4 regions of the Massilia sp. 01N417 genome follow, and region 2 is predicted to be linked to each of the others. Evidence: predicted binding sites of a transcription regulator. Region 2 holds the regulator's gene; each other region holds the start of a gene.
What was found. Region 2 encodes sigma-54, which starts transcription at its own class of promoters, with help from an activator protein. Its sites were predicted from a motif close to TGGCANGNAANCTGCTTT; they were not measured.
Positions count from the first base shown of each region.

Region 1 (5,556 bases), on a different contig from region 2:
GCACCCAGCGCGGCCTTGGCCGCCTGCAGCGAGGCAAGGGCCAGCAGGACGTGTCGGCGGGTCGAAGATGTCCTCGTGGCATCCAGGCATCAGGGAATCAGGCGCTCCGCCCGCAAGGCCGTGAACAGGTCGAAGAAGGAATCCTCGGTCGATTGCCAGCTGGAAAAGCCCAGCCGGCGGCTGTTGGCCATGTCGGTCATCACCTCGAGCGGGCGGCCGAGGTCGAGGTCGGTGTGCCAGGGCGAGGCCAGGCGCTTCAGATCGGCTTCCTGCAAGCCGTGGCGGCGCGCCATGTCGGCCCACAGTTCCGCGTCGTTCGCCATGATCTCTTCCAGCGGCTGCACGGTGCCGCTGAAGCCGGCCGCCTGCACACCGAACCAGGCCGCCAGCCGGCGCCACAGCCAGCTCCAGCGGAAGTAGTCGCCGTTGGTGATGTTGAAGGCTTCGTCGCGCGCGGCGTCGCAGTCGGCGGCCCAGCGCAGCTGCCTGGCCAGCATGCGGGCATCGGTGACGTCGGACAGGCCGTTCCACTGCGCCTCCGAACCGGGAAACTGGAACGGGCGGCCGGTCTCCTTGCAGATCGAGGCATACACGGCCAGGGTGGTGCCCATGTTCATGGCGTTGCCGACCGCCATGCCGATGACGGTGTGCGGGCGGTGGACGGTCCAGGTGAAACGGTCGCGCGCCGCCGCCGCGTAGACCTCATCCTCCTGGGCGTAGTAGAAATTCTCGATGGGCAGCCGCGGCTGCGACTCGCGCAGCGGGGTGTCCGGCAAGGTGCCGGAACTCGCATAGGCTTCGAAGGGGCCGAGATAGTGCTTCAGGCCGGTCACCAGGGCCACGTGGCGCAGCGACTTCTTCGGCGACAGCGCGTCGAGCAGGTTGCGCACCATGAGGGCGTTGACGCGGATGTTCTCGGCCTCGCTGTCCTGGCGCATCCAGGTCGTGATGAAGACGTGGGTCGGGGCGACGTCCGCCAGCGCCGCCTGCAGGCCGACCTCGTCGAGCAGGTCGGCAACCACCGGAATCAGGCCCGGCAGGTCGCGCGGCGGGCGGCGCGCCAGTCCGTACACGGTCCAGCCATGTGCCAGCAGTTCGCGTGCCGTGTAGCGGCCGCCGATGCCGCTGGCGCCGACGACCAGTGCGGTTCGTTGCATAAAATCCCTTCCATGTTGATCGAGTCGTCATTCTTGCGTGCTTCGCTGCTCGCTGGCGCGCCGTTGCCCTGGCTCATCGACCGGCCTGGCCGGCCAGTGCTTCCAGGCGCAGGCGCAAGCCCTGCAGGCCCTGTCCGAGCGCGAAGCGGCGGCTGATCTTGCGGCAGTGCGGGACCAGCTCGCGATCCCCCAGCAGCAGCTGCAGCGCCCGCGCCAGGCGCACGCCGTTGAGCCGCGGCGCCCTCGCGCGGAAGGCCACGCCCAGCGCCGCCACGCGCGCCGCGTTGTCGAACTGGTCATGCGCCAGCGGCACCACCAGCTGGGGCGTACCGGCGCGCAGGGCTTCGGCCGTGGTGCCGATGCCGCCGTGGTGGACCAGTACCATCGCCCGCGGCAGCAGGCGGCGCAGGGGCACGTAGTCCTGCCACAGGATGGAGGGCGGCAGCTCGGCGGGCAGCTGCTCGCGGTGCGGGGTCAGGAAGATGGCGCGCAGGCCGAGCAGCTCCACCGCCGCGCGCGCATGCTCGAAGTAGGCGCGCGACTGCGTGTTGCCGGTGCCGTGGGTGAAGACGACGGGCGCGGCGCCCTGCCCGTCGTCCAGGAAGCGTTCGAGCGCGGGCGGCAGTGCGGCGTCCGGATGCGGGTCGAACAGGGGAAAGTCGGCGCGGTACAAAGGCTTGGGCCAGTCCGGCTGGGTCGGCGCGAACCACTCCGGAAACAGGGTCAGCGACAGGTCCGGCACCGCGAACAGGTGCTCGAGCATGCTTGCCACCTCCGGCATGCCGCGCGCCCGGCGCGCCGCGTTCACCTCGCCCAGCGCCACCGGATCGATGAAGCGCGCCGCCAGGCGCCGCAACAGCCAGCGCCGCAGGCCGGGCGGCACCCAGTGCGGCACGCGCCAGGGGCCGAACATCAGCGGATCGTGGACGGTAGGCAGGTTCTGCGGCGCCAGATAGGCCGCCGCCACTTTCAGGCCGGGACGCGCGGCCCGGCACAGGTCGGCCTCCGGCAGCGCCAGCGGATGCGCCAGCAGCACGACCGCTTCGTCATGCGGCAAGGCGTCGACGAAGGGCACGATCCTGGCCATTGCCGGCCGCGTGGCGCGCCAGACCACGCCAAAGCCGCGCGTCGGATGCCAGAGGTCGGGATCGAGCAGCACGGCCGGGTCGGCGGGCAGGCCGACGAAGTGCAGCCCGGTGCCGCGCACATAGGGTTCGTGCTGTTGCGGCGCGAGGAAGCTGATCCGATGGCCCGCATCCCGCAGGACCAGGGCCATCGCCATGAAAGGGAACAGGTCGCCGGCCGAGCCGATGGTGATCACCACGAAATGCGTCCTGCCTGCTGCCGGCGTATCGATACTTCCTCCTGCCCCTCGTATTGCGCTGTCTTGCCGACACTGTACGCGAAAAGCGGCCAGAGCACGTAAGGGGCAAAAAAAACCCTGCAGGGCAGGCGCCGTGCAGGGTTGGAGCAAGCTTGCCGATGCAGGCCGGGAGCGGCCTGCACCAGGCGTCGATCAGCCGCGGCGCGCGCGGCGGACGCCGGCGATGCCCGCCAGGGCCATGCCGAACAGGGCCAGCGATGCCGGTTCCGGCACGTCGTTGGACGGCGGCGGGGTGGTGTCGGTATAGTCGATGTTCAGAGTCGCGCTGACCAGTTTGAGGTCGCCATGGACCTTGAGGCTGAAGTCCAGCGATTTGTTGCTCATCAGTGCGGCCAGCAGGGCGTCATAGGACTGCAGCGAATCGGCGATCTCGAAGCCGCCAGTATAGTCGGTCGTGGTGGTTGCCGTCTGCTCGTTGGTGACGGTGTAGGAGGTCACGGGCTTGCACAGACCGAAGATGATTTCCCATACATCGCATGGAACACCGTTCCTGGCATAGATGGTGCCCCTTTTCGTCTTGCTGCTTGTTGGTACCGTGACCGTGTCTGGCGTGCCGACGGCGGTTGCTCCGTTGAAGCTCACGTCGCCGAAGGACAGCAATACCGACTCTCTTTCGCCAGTCTTCGTGACTGGCGTGGTCTTGGTGATGGTGGTGGTGAAGGTGTTCGTCTTGCTATCGTAGATTGCACCTGAAGAAGTGCTCGACGCGATGCCGGTCACGCTCTTGAACGGGTCGGTGGCATCGTCATCGAAGACAAACGAAAAGCCGATGGTGTTCACGGTGAACTGCTTGGACAGGAGGAGTTCGCCGGCATCGAAGCTGCCTTTGTATGTTTTGTTTTTCAGATATCCCGACACGCCGCTGGCATCCACCGAGATGACTTCCGCACCTGCGTGGGAAGCCAAGCCAAACAGGAGTGCAGCGCATGCTGCTTTGATGGTGTTCTGGATTTTCATATTATTTTCTTTCAAAAAATAGGTATTTTTATTTGGACACTGCCGTTACCAACAACGCATGGGTTTTCGGATCGCAAAGCCGGTTCAAACGAATTTACTTTCCAACCGGTACCAAGTATTGAGCAATTGTCATGCCATAATGAAAATACTTATTAAAATCAAGAAATTATGTTTTAGGAGAAATTGTTCTGTAAGTTTTCCCGACATCAAAATGGTAACTATATTTTCCTTGCCGCAACAATGCTGCCATTACCCAGCCCGAGCATGGCTGCAGGGATGCTGCTAGAATGGCTGTTCCATATACAAGGGGGATTCCACCGATGCGCCTGTAATGCCTGCTCTCGCGCCCGCCGCGACAGCACAGAAACCTCATCGCCATGTTCGCAGGAACCTGGCGCGGCTTCGACGCATTACAAGGAGTACTCATGGCCCATCCCTACCACCTGGCCCTGCACGGGGTCGACATTGCCCTCCCCGACGGGCGCATCCTGTTCCAGGACATCCACGACAGCTTCAAAGCAGAAACCGTCGCCCTGATCGGCCCCAACGGCAGCGGCAAGTCCTCGTTCGGCCGCGTCGTCGCCGGGCTTGCGGCGCCGGCACGCGGCCGTATCGAACGCGCCGTGCCGGTTCATTACGTTGAACAGCAGACCGGCCCCAGCTTCGCCGCCAGCCTGGCCCAGCTGGCCGGACTCGATGCACCGCTGGCTGCGCTGCGGCGGCTGGCGGCCGGCGAGGCGCGCGATGAGGACTTCGACCTGATCGGCGAACGGTGGGACCTCGAAGCGCGCTGGCGGGCGATGCTGGACCAGGCCGGACTGGACGAGGCCATGACGCCGCAATCGCTGTCCGGCGGCCAGCGCACCCTGCTGTCCCTGATCGGCGCCTTCTGCAGCGAGGCCGGCCTGCTGGTGCTGGACGAACCCAGCAACCACCTGGACCGCGAACGGCGGCGCTTCCTGGTCGAGCAGATGCGGGCCTGGCGCGCGGCGGGCCGCGGGCTGCTGCTGGTCAGCCACGACCGCGAACTGCTGGAGCACGCCGAGCGCACGCTGGAAGTGCATGCCTGTGGACTGCGGCGCTATGGCGGCGGCTGGTCGTTGGTCGAGGAGCAACGCGGCGCCGAACTGGCGGCGGCCGGCGTGCGCCTGGAGCGGGCACGGGTCGAACGAAAAACCGCGGAAGCGGCGATGCGGCTCGATGCCGAACGCGCCGCGCGCAGGAATGCCCGCGGCGCGCGCGCAAAGGCGGCCGGCGGCCAGCCCAGGATCGTCCTCAACGCCCTGCCCCAGCGCGCCCAGCAGACCGACGGCGCGCGCGCCGAACGCCATGCGCAGCGGCGCCAGGACCTGCAGCAGGACGTGCACGAGGCCTTCGACGCGCTGGACGGGGCGCTGGAGCGGCCCAGCTTTCCGATGCTGGACCTGCAGATTCCGGAGGGCCAGGCCGCGCTGGTGCTGGAAGAACTGGTCGCACCCTGGGGGCCGCGCCAGCCGCTGGACTGGGGCGCCCACGGCGCGGCCAGGATCGCCATCCGCGGACCGAACGGCTGCGGCAAGTCGACCCTGCTGCGCACGATTGCCGGAGAGATCGCGCCGCTGTCGGGCCGCTGCCGCACCCTGCCCTCGGTACTGCTCGACCAGCACCTGGCCCTGCTCGATCCGGCGCGCAGCCTGCTGGACCAGCTGCGCAGCGCCGCCCCAGGGCACGACGAAGGCCGGCTGCGCCAGTACCTGGCCCTGGCCGGCCTCAAACCGGACCGCGTGCTGCGCCCGGCGGACAGCCTGAGCGGCGGGGAAAGGATGCGCGGGGCGCTGCTGTGCGCGGTGCTGCGCGAACCGGCGCCGCGCCTGCTCCTGCTGGACGAGCCGACCAACCACCTCGACCTGCAGGGTGTCGAGGCGCTGGAAGCGATGCTGCAGTCATGGCCGGGAGCGCTGGTGGTGGTGTCGCACGACGAGCGCTTCCTGGCGCGGCTCGAACTCAGCCACCGGATCGACTGGACGGCGGCGGGCTGGCGCTGAGACTACAGGAAGCGGTCGAGGATCTTCCGGCTGC
Region 1 covers NZ_JBFTRS010000006.1:242,971-248,526, reverse strand. Annotated here, with positions in the region: gene AC1DOQ_RS09430 (SDR family oxidoreductase) at 90-1,157, opposite strand; gene AC1DOQ_RS09425 (glycosyltransferase) at 1,231-2,481, opposite strand; gene AC1DOQ_RS09420 (PEP-CTERM sorting domain-containing protein) at 2,674-3,498, opposite strand; gene AC1DOQ_RS09415 (ATP-binding cassette domain-containing protein) at 3,924-5,522, shown strand; gene AC1DOQ_RS09410 (cyanophycin metabolism-associated DUF1854 family protein) at 5,525-5,556, opposite strand, start outside.
Region 1: the regulator sigma-54 is predicted to act here: its motif matches at 3,618-3,635, upstream of AC1DOQ_RS09420 (PEP-CTERM sorting domain-containing protein).

Region 2 (5,556 bases):
CAGGGCATCGCTGACGACGATGAAGCCCGGCAGCGCGGCGATCACGCCGCCGAAACCGTATTCGGAGGCGGTGTTCATCGCCGCCAGCAGGGCGCCGGCGACGGCTTCCCTGGAACCGCTGGCAAAGCGCTGGCTGACACGGCGGAAAGCGGTCGCGAGCACCAGCAGGATGCCGAGCAGCAGCGCGGCTTCGACCGACCAGATCGCCAGCACGCTCTTGACCGTGGCCGTCACCGGCGTGTGCACGCCCGGCAGCACTTCGGGCGGCACGGTGTAGGCGCCGGCGCCGTACCAGACCGGGATCATCTTGGTGAACGCGAAGTTGGCCACGCCCACCAGCACCAGCGGCAGCACCGCGATCAGCGGGTTCGGCAAGGCTTCCCGCGCCGCCTCCGCCTGGGCGGCCTCGGGCGCATCGGCGTGCACACCATAGCCCTCGCCTTTCGCCATCGCAGCGCGGCGGCGCCATTCCAGGTAGGCCAGGCCGACCACGATGATGAACACCGAGCCGATGGTGCCGAGCACGGGCGCGGCCCAGCCGGTGGTCTTGAAGAAGGTGGTCGGGATGATGTTCTGGATCTGCGGCGTGCCCGGCAGCGAATCCATGGTGAACGAGAAGGCGCCCAGCGCGATCGCGCCCGGCATCAGGCGCTTCGGAATATTGCTCTGGCGGTAGAGCTCAGCCGCAAACGGGTACACGGCGAACACCACCACGAACAGCGACACGCCGCCATAGGTCAGCAGCGCGCACACGGCGACGATCACGGCGTTCGCACGCGAGCGGCCGATGTAGCGGATCGCCGCCTGGACGATGGATTTCGAGAAGCCGGACATCTCGATGACCTTGCCGAACACGGCGCCCAGCATGAAGACCGGGAAGTAGAGCTTGACGAAGCCGACCATCTTTTCCATGAAGATGCCGGAAAAGACCGGCGCCACGGCGGACGGGTCGGTGAACAGGACCGCGCCGAGGGCGGCGATCGGTGCGAACAGGATGACGCTGTAGCCACGGTAGGCGGCCACCATCAGGAAGGCCAGTGCGGCCAGGACGATCAGAAACGACAAATTGGACTCCTCTATTGTTGTGCTTGGCTATGTCATTATTTCATTGCCTGATGAAATCATCGCATAAATTCGTGCTTATGTTGCAACGCATTATCGGCAGCGAAAAAAACCCGGCGGCTGCCGGGGCGGTGGAGCAGGCGCAGCTTACGCCAGGTGGCGCAGCGGATGCGCATGGGCCGGCCACACCGGCTCGAAGAAGCGCGCCACCATCGCCGGCGTGACGGCCTCCAGCGCGGGCGGGTTCCACTTCGGCGCATTGTCCTTGTCGATCACCAGCGCGCGCACGCCTTCGAGCACTTCGCCGTGTTCGAAGTTGCGGCGCACCAGCGAGCGCTCCATGCGCAGGCAGCCGGCCACGTCCATCGCGGCGCCGCGCACCAGCATCTCGCGCGTCACGCACATCATCAGCGGCGAGCGCTGGCGCATCGCGGCCAGGGCCTTCTGCGCGAACGGATCGGCGTCGCCCTCCAGCGAGGCCATCACGGCCGGCACCGAGTCCGCGCCGAAGTGCCGGTCGACCAATGCGCGGTTCGCTTCGAGTTCGCTGGCGCCGGCCTGCTGCGCGAACGGCGCGGCGAAGGCGCGGATCGCATCGGCCAGCTGCGCGCCCGGCGTCCGGTCGATCAGCGCGTGCAGGGCCGCCAGTTCGGCGCCCGGCACGAACACGTCGGCCAGGCCGACATACAGCGCATCGGCGGCGCCGATGGTCAGCCCCGTCAGCCCCAGATACATGCCGAGCGCGCCCGGCGCATGCGACAGGAAGTGGCTGCCGCCGACGTCCGGGAACAGGCCGATGTTCACCTCGGGCATGGCCATCTTCGTGCGTTCGGTCACGATGCGCAGGCCGGTCTCCGGCCCGCCCTGGGCGATGCCCATGCCGCCGCCCATGACCACGCCGTCCATCAGCGAGATGTAGGGCTTCGGATAGAAGTGGATCAGGTGGTTGAGTGCGTATTCTTCGGTAAAGAAGTCTTCCAGCAGTGCACTGCCTCCCGTGGGCGTGGCGTGCCCGGCCTGGTGGAAGAAGCGGATGTCGCCGCCTGCGCACAAGGCTTTCTCGCTGCTGCTCTTGATGACGACGGCGTCGACGGCCGCATCGTCGCGCCAGGCCAGCAGGGTCTCCGTCAGTGCACGCACCATTTCCAGCGACAGCGAATTCAGGGCCTTGGGACGGTCGAGGGTAATGATGCCGGTGCCGTTGGCAACGCGGGTCTGCACGTGTTCGCTCATCATGTTGTTTTATTTATTGAAATGGAAAACGGCATTGTAGCGCGGCCCGGAAAACGAAAAGGGCGCCAGATGCGCCCTTCGTTACTTGTGCTGCGCCAGCGGAATGGTCACGCTGTAGCGGCAGCTTCTCCTCCATCGTTGGGTATGCGCTTGAGCGGTGTACTACTGTGATCCTGCAGCATCTGCTTGTACTTCTGCACCTGCCGGTCGAGTCGGTCCATCAGCATGTCGATCGCGGCGTACAAGTCGTGCGCGGCACTGGCGACGTGAACGATCTTGCCGGCGACGCGCAAGTTGATCTCGGCCTTCTGGCGTTTTTCTTTCTCGGTGAGATTGTCAATGCAGAGGATGACGTGGGAGTCGATCACTTGATCGAAATGGCGGGTGATGCGTTCGAGCTTGTTCTGTACGTATTCACGGATTGCCGGGGTTACATCGAGATGATGTCCGCTGATAGTGAGATTCATACACACTCCTTTGATGATGCGCTGCCTGTCGTACGCGCATACCACGCACCAGGGCAGCGTTGTTGCAAGAAGCTTGCTGCAAGAGCTTGCTGAAAGAGCTTGCTACAGAGATTTACGGAGGCTGACGGGAGGGATCTTCAGCGCCTCGCGGTATTTCGCTACCGTGCGGCGTGCGATAACCATTCCCTGTTCCCCTAGCATCTCCGCGATCTTGCTGTCGGATAAAGGGTTCTTGGGGTCTTCTGCTCCTGTGAGTTGTACGATAAGAGCCCGGATCGCGGTCGAGGAGGCTTCTCCTCCTGCCTCGGTCGCGACGTGACTCCCGAAAAAGTACTTCAACTCGAACATGCCGTGCGGCGTCAGCATGTATTTCTGAGTTGTGACACGAGAAATTGTGCTCTCGTGTAGACCTAGTGTATCAGCTATCTCACGTAAAACAAGGGGCCGCATGGCAACGGCGCCATGGGAGAAAAAGTTCCGCTGGCGCTCCACGATTGCTTGAGCTACCCGAAGGATAGTATCGAAGCGCTGGCGCATGTTTTTGATGAGCCACTTTGCTTCCTGCAACTGCGCCGCCAGCTGGGATTCCGATTTCCCCTGCTTCATCAAGGTGGCGTACAGGCTGTTCACGCGCAGGCGCGGCATCACCTCGGGATTCAGCTGCACGCTCCAGCCATCCTTCGCGCGGCGCACGATCACGTCCGGCACCACGAAGTCGGAGACGTCGGAAGCAAAGGCCGCGCCCGGATGCGGATTGCAGTGGCGAATCACGGCCTGGGCTTCGCGCAGGTCTTCGTCGTCGCAGTCGAGGGCCTTCTTGAGCTTGTTGAATTCGCGCTGCGCGAACCAGGTCAGGTAGCGTTCGACGATGGTCAGTGCCATGCGCCGCGTGACCAGCGGCACGCCAGGCATGCGGCGGATCTGCAGCGCCAGGCATTCGGCGGCGCTGCGCGCGCCCACGCCGGGCGGGTCCATGCTCTGCACCAGCGCCAGCGCGGTGCGCAGTTCCTCGAATTCCACTTCGAGTTCGGCCGGCAGGCGCGCATGCAGCTCGTCCAGGGTTTCCTCGAGATAGCCGTTGTCGTCGAGGGTGTCGACGACGATCTCGACCAGCGCGCAATCGCGCGGCGACATGCAGGTCAGGCGCACCTGTTCCATCAGGTATTCGCGCAGCGAGACCGGGCTGGCTTCCAGCTGCGGGCGGCCGTCTTCTTCCTCGCCGCCGCTGCCGGAGCGGCCCGGCTCGCCCCAATCCATGTCGTGCTCGGCGCCGCCGGCATCGCCGTTGTCGCTGTCGCTGCCGCCGCCTTCGGCTTCGGCGCCGCCGTTGCCCTCCTCGCCCTGGCTGGACGAGGGCGGCGAGTCGGGCGTGGTGGACGTCGACGAACCGTTGTTGATCGCGCCGTCGGCCAGCAGGCGTACCGAACGGTCGAGCGGATCGTCGAGGCGTTCGAGCAGCGGGTTGTCGCTGAGGACCTGTTCAATCTCCTGGTGCAGCTCGAGAGTGGACAGCTGCAGCAGCCGGATCGACTGCTGGAGTTGCGGTGTCAGCGCAAGGTGCTGTGATGTCTTGAGTTGCAGCGTCTGTTTCATGACTACATCCGGAAATGTTCACCCAGGTAGACGCGGCGGACGGATTCGTTGGCGATGATATCGTCGGGACGGCCGGAAGCCAGTACCGCACCCTGGTTGATGATGTAGGCGCGGTCGCAGATGCCGAGCGTCTCGCGCACGTTGTGGTCGGTGATCAGGACGCCGATGCCGCGCTCCTTCAGGAAGCGCACGATGCGCTGGATCTCGATCACCGCGATCGGATCGACGCCGGCAAACGGTTCGTCCAGCAGCACGAAGCGCGGGTCGGTGGCGAGGGCGCGCGCGATTTCCACGCGGCGCCGTTCACCGCCCGACAGCGACAGCGCCGGGTTCTCGCGCAGCTTCTCGATCTGCAGCTCGGCCAGCAGCTCGTTGAGGCGTTCCTCGATGCGGTTCTTGCTCAGCGGCTTGCCGTTCTCGCGCTGCAGTTCGAGCACGGCGCGGATGTTCTCCTCCACCGTCAGCTTGCGGAACACCGAGGCTTCCTGCGGCAGGTAGGACAGGCCCAGCATGGCGCGCCGGTGGATCGGCAGGCTCGTGATGTCGGTGCCGTTGATGACGATGGCGCCGGCGTCGGCCGGCACCAGGCCCACGATCATGTAGAACGAGGTCGTCTTGCCGGCGCCGTTCGGGCCGAGCAGGCCGACCACCTCGCCGCAGGCGACCTGCAGCGAAACGTCGCGCACCACCAGGCGCTTGCCGTAGCTTTTCTGCAGCCCCTTGGCCACCAGGGTGCTGCCGCCGCTCGTGTTGGCGGCGGCGTCTGCGTGTACATCCATCATTGCTTTCCTGCTTCCGGTTGCGCGGCCGACGCAGTGCGGCGCGGATAAAAAGTAAAACTGGCGCGGGCCTTGCCGGGCCTGTCGACGCCGCTCGGGTCGTTCAGGTTCAGCAGGACTTCCTTGCGCGCATCGTAGGCGATGAATTCGCCGCCCATTTCACGCGTCACCTCGCGGCCTTCCAGCTGCCGGATGACGGCGTTCGAACTGAGCTTGACGACCTCGGTGCGCTCGTCGTATTCGATGCGCTCGGCCTGGCCTTCGTCCCACTGCTCGGGGCCGCCGTCGCGCTTCTGGCGGAACGACGCCGGCTTGCCGGGCGCCGCGACCAGGACGATGGTCCTGAAACCGTCCGGCGCCTCCTTGATCTCGGCACGTTCGGCCTTCAGCAGCATGCTGCCGCGGGTGGCGGTCACGCCGCC
Region 2 covers NZ_JBFTRS010000003.1:219,005-224,560, forward strand. Annotated here, with positions in the region: gene AC1DOQ_RS04770 (GntP family permease) at 1-1,065, opposite strand, end outside; gene AC1DOQ_RS04775 (enoyl-CoA hydratase/isomerase family protein) at 1,210-2,295, opposite strand; gene hpf (ribosome hibernation-promoting factor, HPF/YfiA family) at 2,403-2,762, opposite strand; gene AC1DOQ_RS04785 (RNA polymerase factor sigma-54) at 2,865-4,355, opposite strand; gene lptB (LPS export ABC transporter ATP-binding protein) at 4,358-5,134, opposite strand; gene lptA (lipopolysaccharide transport periplasmic protein LptA) at 5,134-5,556, opposite strand, start outside.

Region 3 (5,556 bases), on a different contig from region 2:
TCGAAGGGCGGCTGGCCGGCCAGCAGTTCGTAGAAAGTGGCGCCGAGCGCATAGAAGTCGGCGCGGTAGTCGACCCGCCGGTTCATGCGCCCGGTCTGCTCCGGCGCCATGTAGCGCAGCGTGCCTTCCAGCGCATGCGGATGGACGATGCCCTGGCTTTCCTGCGGCAGCTCGCAGGCGATGCCGAAGTCGATCAACTGCAGCAGGCGCCGTTCGGCATTCCACACCAGGTTGGAGGGATTGATGTCCTTGTGGATCACGCCCTGGCGGTGGACCTCTTCCAGCGCCCCGCACAGCTGCAGCGCGATCTCGAAGAAGTCGTCCAGCGCGAGGATGCCCTGGGGCTGGGCGCGCAGGAACTTGTCCAAGGCGAGGCCGCCGGCATCTTCCTGGATCATGGTCCAGCGCCCGCCATGCAGCTCCAGCGCGAGCGGACGCACCACGCCCGGATGGCGGCAGCGGCGCGCGATCGCGTACTCACGCTTGAACTGGGCCAGCTGCTGGAAGGACGGGAACTGCTGGTTCGGCTGCTTGACGATCAGCGCCGTTCCATCACGCGCGCGGGCACGATAGACCAGCGAGCGGGTACTGTCGTGCAGCTGTTCGATGATCTCGTGGTCGAAAAGGGCGCTCATGGGATGAACTTGCAGTGTGGCAAATATTATATCAGCATGCCGCCGCCGGAACCCGTCGAAAATCCGATATCGATGCTCATAATCGGTCGTTTGCTTTCGTCGCGGACGCGGTTAAGGTGGGCTTCCCCATCATTGAACCATACCGCCATGACCGACACACTCTCGCCCAGCCGCACGGCGGCATCCTGTCGCAGCGCTGCCGACCTTCCGGCGCCGGCGGCGCTTCCCGTTTACCTGGACTATGCGGCAACGACGCCCGTCGATCCGCGAGTCGCGCAGAAAATGCTGGTCTACATGACCGAAAAATTCGGCAACCCGGCGAGCAGCTCCCACGCTTTCGGCATCGAGGGCGCTGGCGCGGTGCAGCGGGCGCGCGCCCAGGTCGCGGCCCTGATCGGCGCGGCCGCCGGCGACATCGTCTGGACCTCCGGCGCCACCGAATCGAACAACCTCGCCCTGAAAGGCGCGGCCCATGCGAACCGTGCAAAAGGGCGGCACCTGGTCACGGTGACGACCGAGCACAAGGCCGTGCTGGACACCATGCGCCGGCTGGAGAGCGAAGGCTACGACGTCACTTACCTGCAGCCGCAGCCGAACGGCCTGCTCGACCCGGCCGCCTTCGAAGCGGCGCTGCGGCCCGACACCATCCTGGCCTCGGTCATGATGGTCAATAACGAGATCGGCGTCATCCAGCCGATCGGCGAACTGGGACGCATCTGCCGCGCCCGCGGCGTCCTGCTGCACGTGGACGCAGCGCAGGCGGCCGGCAAGGTCGCGATCGACGTCGGCCGCCTGCAGGTCGACCTGCTGTCGCTGAGCGCCCACAAGGTCTACGGTCCCAAGGGCATCGGCGCCCTGTATGTGCGCAGCGATCCGCGGGTGCGCCTGGAAGCGCAGATGGATGGCGGCGGGCACGAGAAGGGCCTGCGTTCCGGCACCCTGCCCAGCCACCAGATCGTGGGGATGGGCGAGGCCTTCGAGCTGGCGCGCCTGGACATGGCGAACGAATCCGCGCGCATCGGCGCGCTGCGGGAGCGCCTGCGCAGCGGGCTCGCCGCCCTGCCCGGCGTCCGCTTCAACGGCGACATGGAACAGCGTATTCCGCACAACCTGAACATCAGTTTCAGCGGCGCCGGGGCCGATGCCCTGACGGACAAGCTGCCGGGGATCGCGGTGTCGGCCGGTTCCGCCTGCAACTCGGCCAGCGCCGCCCCCTCCCACGTCTTGCGCGCGCTCGGCCTGAGCGAGGCGCTGGCCCGCGGCGCGATGCGCATCACCCTGGGCCGCTACACCGGCGCCGCCGACGTCGACTATCTGCTGCTGCAACTCCGGCTGGCGCTGCGCCTTCAGTAACCGACGGTGAAGCGCTGGCGCGAATGGGCCGGCTTCTCGAGTTCGTCGACCATCGCGATGGCGAAGTCCTCGTAGGAGATCGAGCTGCCTTTTTCGCCCGTCAGCAGTTCGTCCTTGCCGAGCCGGAAGCGGCCCGTGCGTTCGCCGGGCACGAACATCGCCGACGGCGACAGAAAGGTCCAGTCCAGGTCCTGGACCTGCCGCAGGGCGTCGAGGAAAGCGGCGCCGCGCGTCGCCTCGGCCTTGTAGGCTTCCGGGAAATCCGGCTGGTCGAGCAGGCGCTTGCCGGGTGCCACCAGCAGGCTCGCGGCACCACCCACCACGAGGTAGCGCGGCACGCCGGCGCTGCGTACCGCCGCCAGCAGGACGTCGGGGTCGCTGTCCAGGAAGCGCACCGCGCTGATCACGGCATCGTGTCCGCGCAGTACGGCGGCGAGGCCGGCTTCGTCATTGATGTCCGCACGCGCGGCGCTGACACCAGGGCGCGCCGCGACCTTGGCGGGATCGCGGCCGATGGCGGTGACCTGGTGGCCGCGTGAAACGAGTTCGTCGAGCAGGCGGGAACCGACGTTGCCGGTGGCGCCGATGAGGGCAATACGTGCCATACAAAATTCTCCGTGTAGACCACGCGCCATCCTATGCTAGGCTGTCGTCCTTTACAAGAAGTCACCGCGGCGTGATCTGGTCAGTGCGGCCTGACCATGCCGGACCGATTCCCATGCGCGACACACCGATTTCCCATCCCTGCCTGGACGCCGACAGCGCGGACGGCTGCCCGATCCGCGACATCCTCGACCGCATCGGCGACCAGTGGACGCTGCTGGTCCTGCATTCCCTCGATGGCGGCACCCTGCGCTTCAATGAACTGATGCGTGCGATCGGCGACGTGTCGAAGCAGATGCTGTCGACCACGCTCAAGCGCCTCGAGGAAGACGGCTTCGTGCTGCGGACCGTGTATCCGGAAGTGCCGCCGCGGGTCGAATACGAACTCACGCCGCTCGCGCGTTCCTTCATGGTGCCGATGCGCGGCCTGGTGGAATGGGCCAACCGGCATCACGAAACGATTCGCGACGCCAGGCGCCAGTACCGCCTGCCTGGGTGAGTGATGATCGCCGGGTGCCCGGCCGGGATGGATGGACGAAAAAAAGCCCAGGCGCCGCTTCAAGTCTTGCCGAAGCGAACGCCCGAGCGCCGATCCGCCTGGTTTACTTCTTTGCGTTGAAGCGGCGGCGCATTGCGCCGAAGGCCATCGCGCCTACGCCCAGCAGGGCCAGCGAACCCGGTTCCGGCACCTCGTTGGGGCGCCTGAAGGCGCCGACGGACACGGTTTCCGGGGTCGCTTCGGTCGTGCCGTACGCGAACTGGATACCGCCGCCAACAATGCATTCGTGCAGGGTCTTGCAGAAGCCTGCCGCATCCGCAGCCTGGGCCTTGTCCAGAATGAAGCGGTTCAAGCCGGCCTGACCGGTACCGCCGGAATCGCCGAGCACCAGGGGCCCTCCCTCGTAGTTATAGTATCGCGTCGTACCGTCCGTCGTGTTGTACAGGCTGAGAAAGAGATTGGTCAGCGTTGCCGTGTTGCCCGGTCCGCCTTCGCTGACGTTCACTACGAAGCCTAGTTGGCCTGCGCTGGTAAGACCGGTGATGCTATCGAGGTAATAGGTACTGTTACCTGCGTTCCCGGAATGGTTATCGCCACCTTCGGGGGCAGTCGGCATTATCAGATCTGCTGCCGTCGGGCAAGTTTCCGCCGGAGTGGCCGGATTGCCTCCGGTATAGGTCACGCAACCAGACTCGATGCCGTTATCCTTTCCCCCTTTGTTATTGTCCTGGACCGTCACCACTGTGTTAACCGCTCCTAGACCAGTACCTGAATTCTGCACGCCATTGACATAAACCAGGCTTGCGAATGACGGTGCCGCGCCTGTCAAAACTGCCGTTGCCATTGCGATTTTCAGAACTTTAGATTTCATCATTTTCTCCCCAGAAGTTACTTTGTTTACGTCTAGAAAGCCCAAGTAATACAAATGTTAGTTACAGCAAAATGCATTCCAGCTCAAATTAATTCTTTAGAATCAATGGCTTAACTGAACATTAATTGTAACCTTAAGGAAATATATAAAATATACCGAAAGTTTCCACGCCGCCAGCTTTAGCTCGATCATAAAAAATGGCGCCCAAAAGGCGCCATTCCCTGAACCATGCAGGGGCCGGGCTGCTGAGACTGGAGCCCTGGACCCGGTGCCTCAAGCGTTGCCGACGCCGCCGCTGCCGTACATCCGTTCGAACTCGCCGATCGGCATCGGCCGGCCGAGCAGGTAGCCCTGCAGCGTGCCGCAGCCGCCATCGACCAGGAAGTTGCGCTGCGCTTCGTGTTCGACGCCCTCGGCAACGATGTCGAGCTTGAGCGTGCGCGCCAGCGCAATGATGGCCTTGACGATCGGCACTGCATCCGGATTGATGTGGACGTCGTGCACGAAGGAGCGGTCGATCTTCAGCGCGGTCAGCGGAAAGCGTTTCAGGTAGGCAAGCGAGGAATAGCCGGTACCGAAATCGTCCAGCGAGAAATGCAGGCCGTAGCTGCGCAGTGCGCGCATGCGCTCTATCGTGTCCGCGACATTTTCGGCGAGCACGCTTTCGGTCAGTTCCAGGCACAGCTTGCCGGGCGGCGCGCCGGTTTCCTCGAGGATGTCAACCATGTTGGATACGAAATCGGCGCTGCGCAGCTGATGCGCGCTGACGTTGACCGCCAGCTCGAGTTGGCCGAGTGCGCGGTCGCCGCGCCAGCGTGCCAGCGCACGGCAGCTTTCCTCCAGTACATGCTGGCCGAGCGGCACGATCATGCCCGAGGACTCGGCCAGGCCGATGAACTCGGTAGGGCCGAGCAGCGAGCCGTCGGCGCGGCGCCAGCGCAGCAGGACTTCGGCGCCGACCAGCTGGCCCTCCCTGTCGAACTGGGGCTGGCAGAACAGCACGAACTGGTGGTCCAGCAAGCCTTCCCGCAGGGCCCGCTCCAGCCTTGCCTGGTATTCGGCCGAGGCCTGCATGCGCGGATCGAAGAAGCGCGCGGTATTGCGTCCTTCCGCCTTGGCCCGGTACATGGCGAGGTCGGCCTGCTTGAGCAGGGTCTCGATCCCGGTTGCGGCGCCGTCGAATAAGGTGACGCCGATGCTGGGTGTGCTGACGAACAGGCGCCCATCCAGGTAATAAGGCTGGCCGAGCGTGAACAGCAGCTTTTCCAGGACGTGCTGGGCCTCGATCACCGACTCGCGCGGGTCGTCGCCCAGGTCTTCCAGCACCAGCACGAACTCGTCGCCGCCCAGCCTGGCCAGCTGGTCGCAGTGGCGCAAGGTATGGCGCAGGCGCTCGGCCACCTGGCGCAGCAACATGTCGCCGAAGTCGTGGCCCATCGTATCGTTGAGCAGCTTGAAATTGTCCAGGTCGAGAAAGACCACCGCACCGAGGCGCCCCGTGCGTTCGCTGCGCGCCAGCGCCTTGTCCAGTTCCTCGCCGAGCAGGCGGCGGTTCGGCAGGCCGGTGAGATGGTCGTAATACGCCAGTTCGTAGA
Region 3 covers NZ_JBFTRS010000013.1:116,160-121,715, reverse strand. Annotated here, with positions in the region: gene AC1DOQ_RS15385 (diguanylate cyclase) at 1-635, opposite strand, end outside; gene AC1DOQ_RS15380 (aminotransferase class V-fold PLP-dependent enzyme) at 783-1,988, shown strand; gene AC1DOQ_RS15375 (NAD(P)-dependent oxidoreductase) at 1,982-2,593, opposite strand; gene AC1DOQ_RS15370 (winged helix-turn-helix transcriptional regulator) at 2,707-3,090, shown strand; gene AC1DOQ_RS15365 (PEP-CTERM sorting domain-containing protein) at 3,194-3,961, opposite strand; gene AC1DOQ_RS15360 (sensor domain-containing protein) at 4,235-5,556, opposite strand, start outside.
Region 3: the regulator sigma-54 is predicted to act here: its motif matches at 4,025-4,042, upstream of AC1DOQ_RS15365 (PEP-CTERM sorting domain-containing protein).

Region 4 (5,556 bases), on a different contig from region 2:
GGTGGCGGCCGGCGCCGACGCGGCCGGTGCGGCGGCATCCTGGGCCAGGACCGGCAGTGCGGCGCCGAGCGCCATCGCGACCGTGAAGCCTGCGATCAGTTTGGTGAGTGTGCGGATCATCGGATTCCCCTTACAGCGCATCGTTGCCGGTCTCGCCGGTACGGATACGGATTACCTGCTCCAGATCGGAGACGAAAATTTTGCCGTCACCGATCTTGCCGGTGCGTGCCGCGCTTTGGATGGTGTCGATCACCTGGTCGACGATGGCGTCGTCGACCGCCGCCTCGATCTTGGTCTTCGGCAGGAAGTCGACCACGTACTCGGCGCCGCGGTAGAGTTCGGTATGGCCCTTCTGGCGGCCGAAGCCTTTCACTTCGGTCACCGTAATACCCTGGACATTGAGCTCGGAAAGGGCCTCGCGGACCTCGTCGAGCTTGAAGGGTTTGATGATGGCGGTGATCATTTTCATGCGATTGCCTCTTCAGAAAGTTTTTGAAACAGACAGCAGGGCCGCGGACTTCCCGAGGTTTTCCCGCGACGGGCTCAGGTAGGCGCTGGTATTGGCCTTGACGTAAGCCAGCGCCACCGAGCAGACCCCGAGGTCCTTGGTCACGCCGATCTTGTAGTCGGTGTAGGAAGCAGCGCTGTTGTGGCGGACTTCCTGGCGGCCCGCGTGCAGGTTCAGCACGAAGCCGCCGCCGACGTCGACGTTCGCGCCGATGTCGAGGTAGCCGCTGCCCTTGCTGTCGGCGGTGCCGAACAGGTTGGTCAGCGAATGCGAGTACTTGACGTAGGCCGGTCCATAGCCCAGCTGGCCATAGAGCTCAAAGGTGTTGGCGTTCGGATGCAGGCCGTTGTCCGGATAGAAGTAGTAGAGGCCACCGACGTCGTAGGTGATGTCGGCGCTGAGATTGCCGCGCTTGCCGCCGTAGATATCCCACTCGACGTTGCCGCTGCCGCCCGCGTCCTTGGTCCATTTGATGGACGAGAGCCAGGTGCCGACGTAGAGGCCGGTCGGGTTATGGACATAGTCGGCGCCGCCCTGCACCGCCGGATCCAGGCGGCTCTGGGACAGGCCGCGGTAACGGTAATCGCTCGTCACCGCCGCGTTGAAGCTGACCTCGTGCTCGGGCTTCTGTTCCTGCTCCTGCGCCCCGGCCAGACCGGTGCTCAGGCTCCACAAACCCGCCGCGACCATCGCGATGTGCTGCCACTTGCTGCTTCGACGCTTCATACGATACTCCCTGGTAAATGAACTTTGGACCTGATGGGTTTACAATCCGTACTTCGCTTTCCTGTTTTTCTATGTTGTATGTTTGCTTTAGCAGGATGCGTGCCACCCCTGAATGGACCGGCAGACCTTGTATTCACAGGCCTCTGCCCCCATTTTTGATATGCCAAAACACAAATGACGCCGCAAGGGCGTGCGCCACGCGGGTGCACGCACTAAATCAGCGAGGCGCGCACAAAATGAGTGCGCACCACCCGGCTTCACCAAGGACAGAAATGGATATGAATAACTTCTTTAACGATCTGCAGGGCAAGATCAACCAGGCGATCGAGAATTCGCCGGCCAAGGACATCGAACGCAACGTCAAGGCCATGATGACCCAGGGCTTTTCGAAGCTGGACCTGGTGACGCGCGAAGAATTCGACATCCAGGCCCAGGTGCTGGCCAAGACCCGCGCCAAGCTCGACGCCCTGGAATTGCGCGTGGCGGAACTGGAAGCGAAGCTGGCGTCGGTGACGGCGGTGGATTCGGATCAGAAGGTTTAACGCAGCACGAGGCGGCGAGTGAGCCGCCATAACCCGAACAGGGCGGCACCGCCCAGGCTCACGCCGATGACGATGCCCAGCATGACGCCGACCGGATTGCCCAGCCGGGCATCGTCGGCCACGAAGACCAGGATGGCGGCCAGCGCCAGCTGCGCGAGCCAGACGAAGCGCAGCGGCCGCAATGCCGCCACATCCCCCCGCCGCCTGAACCGGAGCGCCACATAGAGCACCGGCCCGCACAGCAGGCAGAACAGCAGCGCCAGGATGGCGAAGGTCAACAATAGTTTCGGCATGCCGGCACTATACACATTTGGCCGCTCTCAACAATGGCAGGGCGGCCAGCGCTCACCATCTGCAGGTCTTCATTTTTCCCTCCACACCATGAGTCTCGCAGTACTGCGCAGCCGCGCCCTGGCCGGCATGGACGCGCCGTCCGTCAGCGTCGAAGTGCACCTGGCCAACGGTCTACCAAGCCTGGCCATCGTCGGCCTGCCGGATGCCGAGGTGCGCGAATCGAAGGACCGGGTCCGCGCCGCGCTGCAGAATTCCGGCTTCGAGCTGCCGAACCGCCGTATCACCATCAACCTGGCGCCGGCCGATCTGCCGAAGGAATCGGGGCGCTTCGACCTGCCGATCGCGCTGGGCATCCTGGCCGCCTCGGAACAGATTCCCAGCGAGGGGCTGGACCGCTACGAGTTCGCCGGCGAGCTCTCGCTGTCCGGCGAATTGCGCCCGATCCGCGGCGCGCTGGCGATGACCTTCGCCATGCATCGCAGTCCGGACGGCGCCAGGCGCGCCTTCGTCCTGCCGCATGCGAACGCCGACGAGGCGGCGCTGGTCAGCGATGCCGCCATCTACCCGGCGCATACCTTGCTCGAGGTGTGCGCGCACTTCGCAGCGCAAGCTGACGATGCCCGCCTGGCCCGCCACCGGCCGCCGCAAGCCCTGGCGCCGCCGCGCTATCCCGACTTCGCGGACGTGAAAGGCCAGCAGCACGTCAAGCGCGCCCTCGAGGTCGCGGCGGCCGGCCTGCATTCGGTGTTGATGGTGGGGCCGCCCGGTGCCGGAAAAAGCATGCTGGCTTCGCGCTTTCCCGGCCTGCTACCGGCCTTGAGCGACGAGGAAGCGCTGGAGTCGGCGGCGCTCCAGTCGCTGGCCGGGCGCTTCTCGATCGAGCGCTGGCGGCGCCGGCCCTTCCGCAGTCCTCACCACACCAGCTCGGGCATGGCCCTGGTGGGCGGTGGCGGGATGCCGCGGCCGGGCGAGATCTCGCTGGCCCATCATGGCGTACTCTTCCTGGACGAGCTTCCGGAGTTCAGCCGCCACGTGCTGGAAGTGCTGCGCGAACCGCTGGAATCCGGCCACATCACGATTTCCCGCGCGGCCCGCCAGGCCGACTTCCCCGCCAGCTTTCAATTAATCGCGGCCATGAATCCCTGCCCCTGCGGCTGGCTCGGCCACCCGTCCGGCAAGTGCCGCTGCAGCCATGACGCGGTGCTGCGCTACCAGGACAAGATCTCCGGTCCACTGCTCGACCGCATCGACCTGCAGGTGCCGGTATCGGCAATGGCGCCGGAATCGATGGCGGCCCAGGCCGACGGCGAGGCAAGCAGCCATATTGCCGCACGCGTGGCGCGCGCCCACGCTGTGCAAGTGGCGCGCCAGGGCAAGGCCAACCAGCGCCTGTCGACCCGGGAAATCGACCGCCATTGCGAACTCGACGAGGCTGCGGAACAGTTGCTGCGTAATGCGATGCGCCACCTGCACTGGTCGGCGCGGGCCTATCACCGGGTCTTGAAGGTGGCGAGGACGATTGCCGACCTGGCGGTGGCACCCCGGGTGCAGTCCGAACACGTGGCCGAGGCGATCCAGTACCGCAGGGGCTTGCTGGACGCCTGAGCGGCGCTGACGAGATTAAATAATTGCAACATTTTACTGGCCGACGACGCGGGGCGCTGATACCATCGCCCCATGAAAATCCGTCTTCCCTTGCCGGTTATTTCCGTCCTGCTGGCCAGCGTCCTGCTCGGCGCCTGCAGCCCCAAGTACAACTGGCGCGACTACGCCAGCCAGGATGCACCCTACCGGGTCATGTTCCCGGCCAAGCCGGCCAGTGCCACCCGCACCGTCGACCTCGACGGCATGCAGGTCAGCATGACAATGACGGCCGCCGAAGTCGACGGCGCGACCTTCGCGGTCGGCTCGGCCGAGGCGCCGGACGAGGAACACGCGCGCGCCGCGGTGCCGGCGATGGTGCAGGCCCTGACGCGCAATATCGGCGCCGTCAAGGAACAGGCCGCCGCGCATGCGGAGTCCGGCGGCAGATCGGTCAGCGACATCGACGTCACCGGCAGCAGCAACGGCCAGCCGGTGCGCCTGGTCGGCCATTTCGAGGCGCGCGGCAAGCGCTTCTACCAGGTCATCGTGCTCGGCAAGACGAACGCCATGCCGTCTGAGCAGGTCGAGCAGTTCCTCAGCTCCTTCACCCTCCGTTGAACCGTCCCTTACCATGAACAGCGATACCCCAGCACTGCAGCTGCGCTCCCTGCGCAAGGCTTTCGGCCGCCCGGCCGTCGACGGCATCGACCTGAGCGTCCGCCGCGGCGAACTCTATGCCCTGCTCGGCCCCAACGGCGCCGGCAAGACCACCACCCTGCGCATGGTGACCGGCCTGCTGGCGCCGGACGCCGGCCAGATCGAAGTACTCGGCATCGACCTCGCGGCCAACCCGGCCGCCGCCAAGCAGAAGATGGCCTACCTGCCGGACGACCCGATGCTGTACGGGAAGCTGAAGCCCACCGAATACCTCGAATTCGTCGCCGGCCTGTGGGGCATCACGCCCGAGGATGCCGAGCCGCGCGCACGCCGCTTGCTCGACTGGCTGGACCTGAGCAAGCACGCGCACGAGCTGACCGAAGGGTTCTCGCGCGGGATGAAGCAGAAGCTGGCGCTGGCCGGGGCCCTGATCCACGAACCCCAGCTGCTGATCCTGGACGAGCCGCTGACCGGCCTGGACGCCGCCGCCGCGCGCCAGGTGAAGGACTTGCTGGTCTCCCACGTCAACCAGGGCGGCACCGTGATCCTGACCACCCACATCCTCGAGGTGGCCGAACGCCTGGCGCAGCGCATCGGCATCATCCGCCAGGGCCGCTTGATCGCCGAAGGCACGCTGGCCGAGCTGCGCGAGCGGACCCTGGGTGGCAGCCTGGAAGACGTGTTCCTGCAGCTGACGGAGCAGGCGTGAGCGCGCCGCCCGGCTCGAGCCGCTGGCTGCTGCGCCACGAGCTGCGCATGGCCTGGTATGGCGCGGCCGTGAACGGGGGCGGCAAGCGGCGCATGAGCTGGGTCAGCATCGCCGTGTGGGTGCTGGCCTGGACGCTGCTGCACGTGGGCGCCTTTGCGCTCCTGCACAAGCTCGGGCCGGACGGCGTCGCGGATCCGCGCATGGCCATCCTGGCGACCCTGGCGCTGGTGGCGATCGGCACCTTCATGCTCTCGAGTTCACTCAAGGCGAGCGTGCTGGCGCTGTTCGAGCGCGGCGACCTCGACCTGCTGCTGTCTTCGCCCCTGCCCTCGCGCAGCATCTTCACGGTGCGCCTGCTGGGCGTGGTGCTGGCTTGCGCCGCCCTCTATCTGTTCCTGCTCGGGCCACTCGTCCACGTCGGCGTGGTGCTCGGCGAGTTCCGCTGGATCGGCGTGTATGTGGCGATTGCCACCACCTCGACCTTGATGGCCTGCCTCGGCATGCTGCTCACCCTGGCGCTGGTACGCCTGCTGGGC
Region 4 covers NZ_JBFTRS010000044.1:3,847-9,402, reverse strand. Annotated here, with positions in the region: gene AC1DOQ_RS26655 (P-II family nitrogen regulator) at 131-469, opposite strand; gene AC1DOQ_RS26650 (TorF family putative porin) at 482-1,234, opposite strand; gene AC1DOQ_RS26645 (accessory factor UbiK family protein) at 1,507-1,776, shown strand; gene AC1DOQ_RS26640 (hypothetical protein) at 1,773-2,054, opposite strand; gene AC1DOQ_RS26635 (YifB family Mg chelatase-like AAA ATPase) at 2,158-3,675, shown strand; gene AC1DOQ_RS26630 (hypothetical protein) at 3,748-4,272, shown strand; gene AC1DOQ_RS26625 (ABC transporter ATP-binding protein) at 4,286-5,020, shown strand; gene AC1DOQ_RS26620 (putative ABC transporter permease subunit) at 5,017-5,556, shown strand, end outside.
Region 4: the regulator sigma-54 is predicted to act here: its motif matches at 1,322-1,339, upstream of AC1DOQ_RS26650 (TorF family putative porin).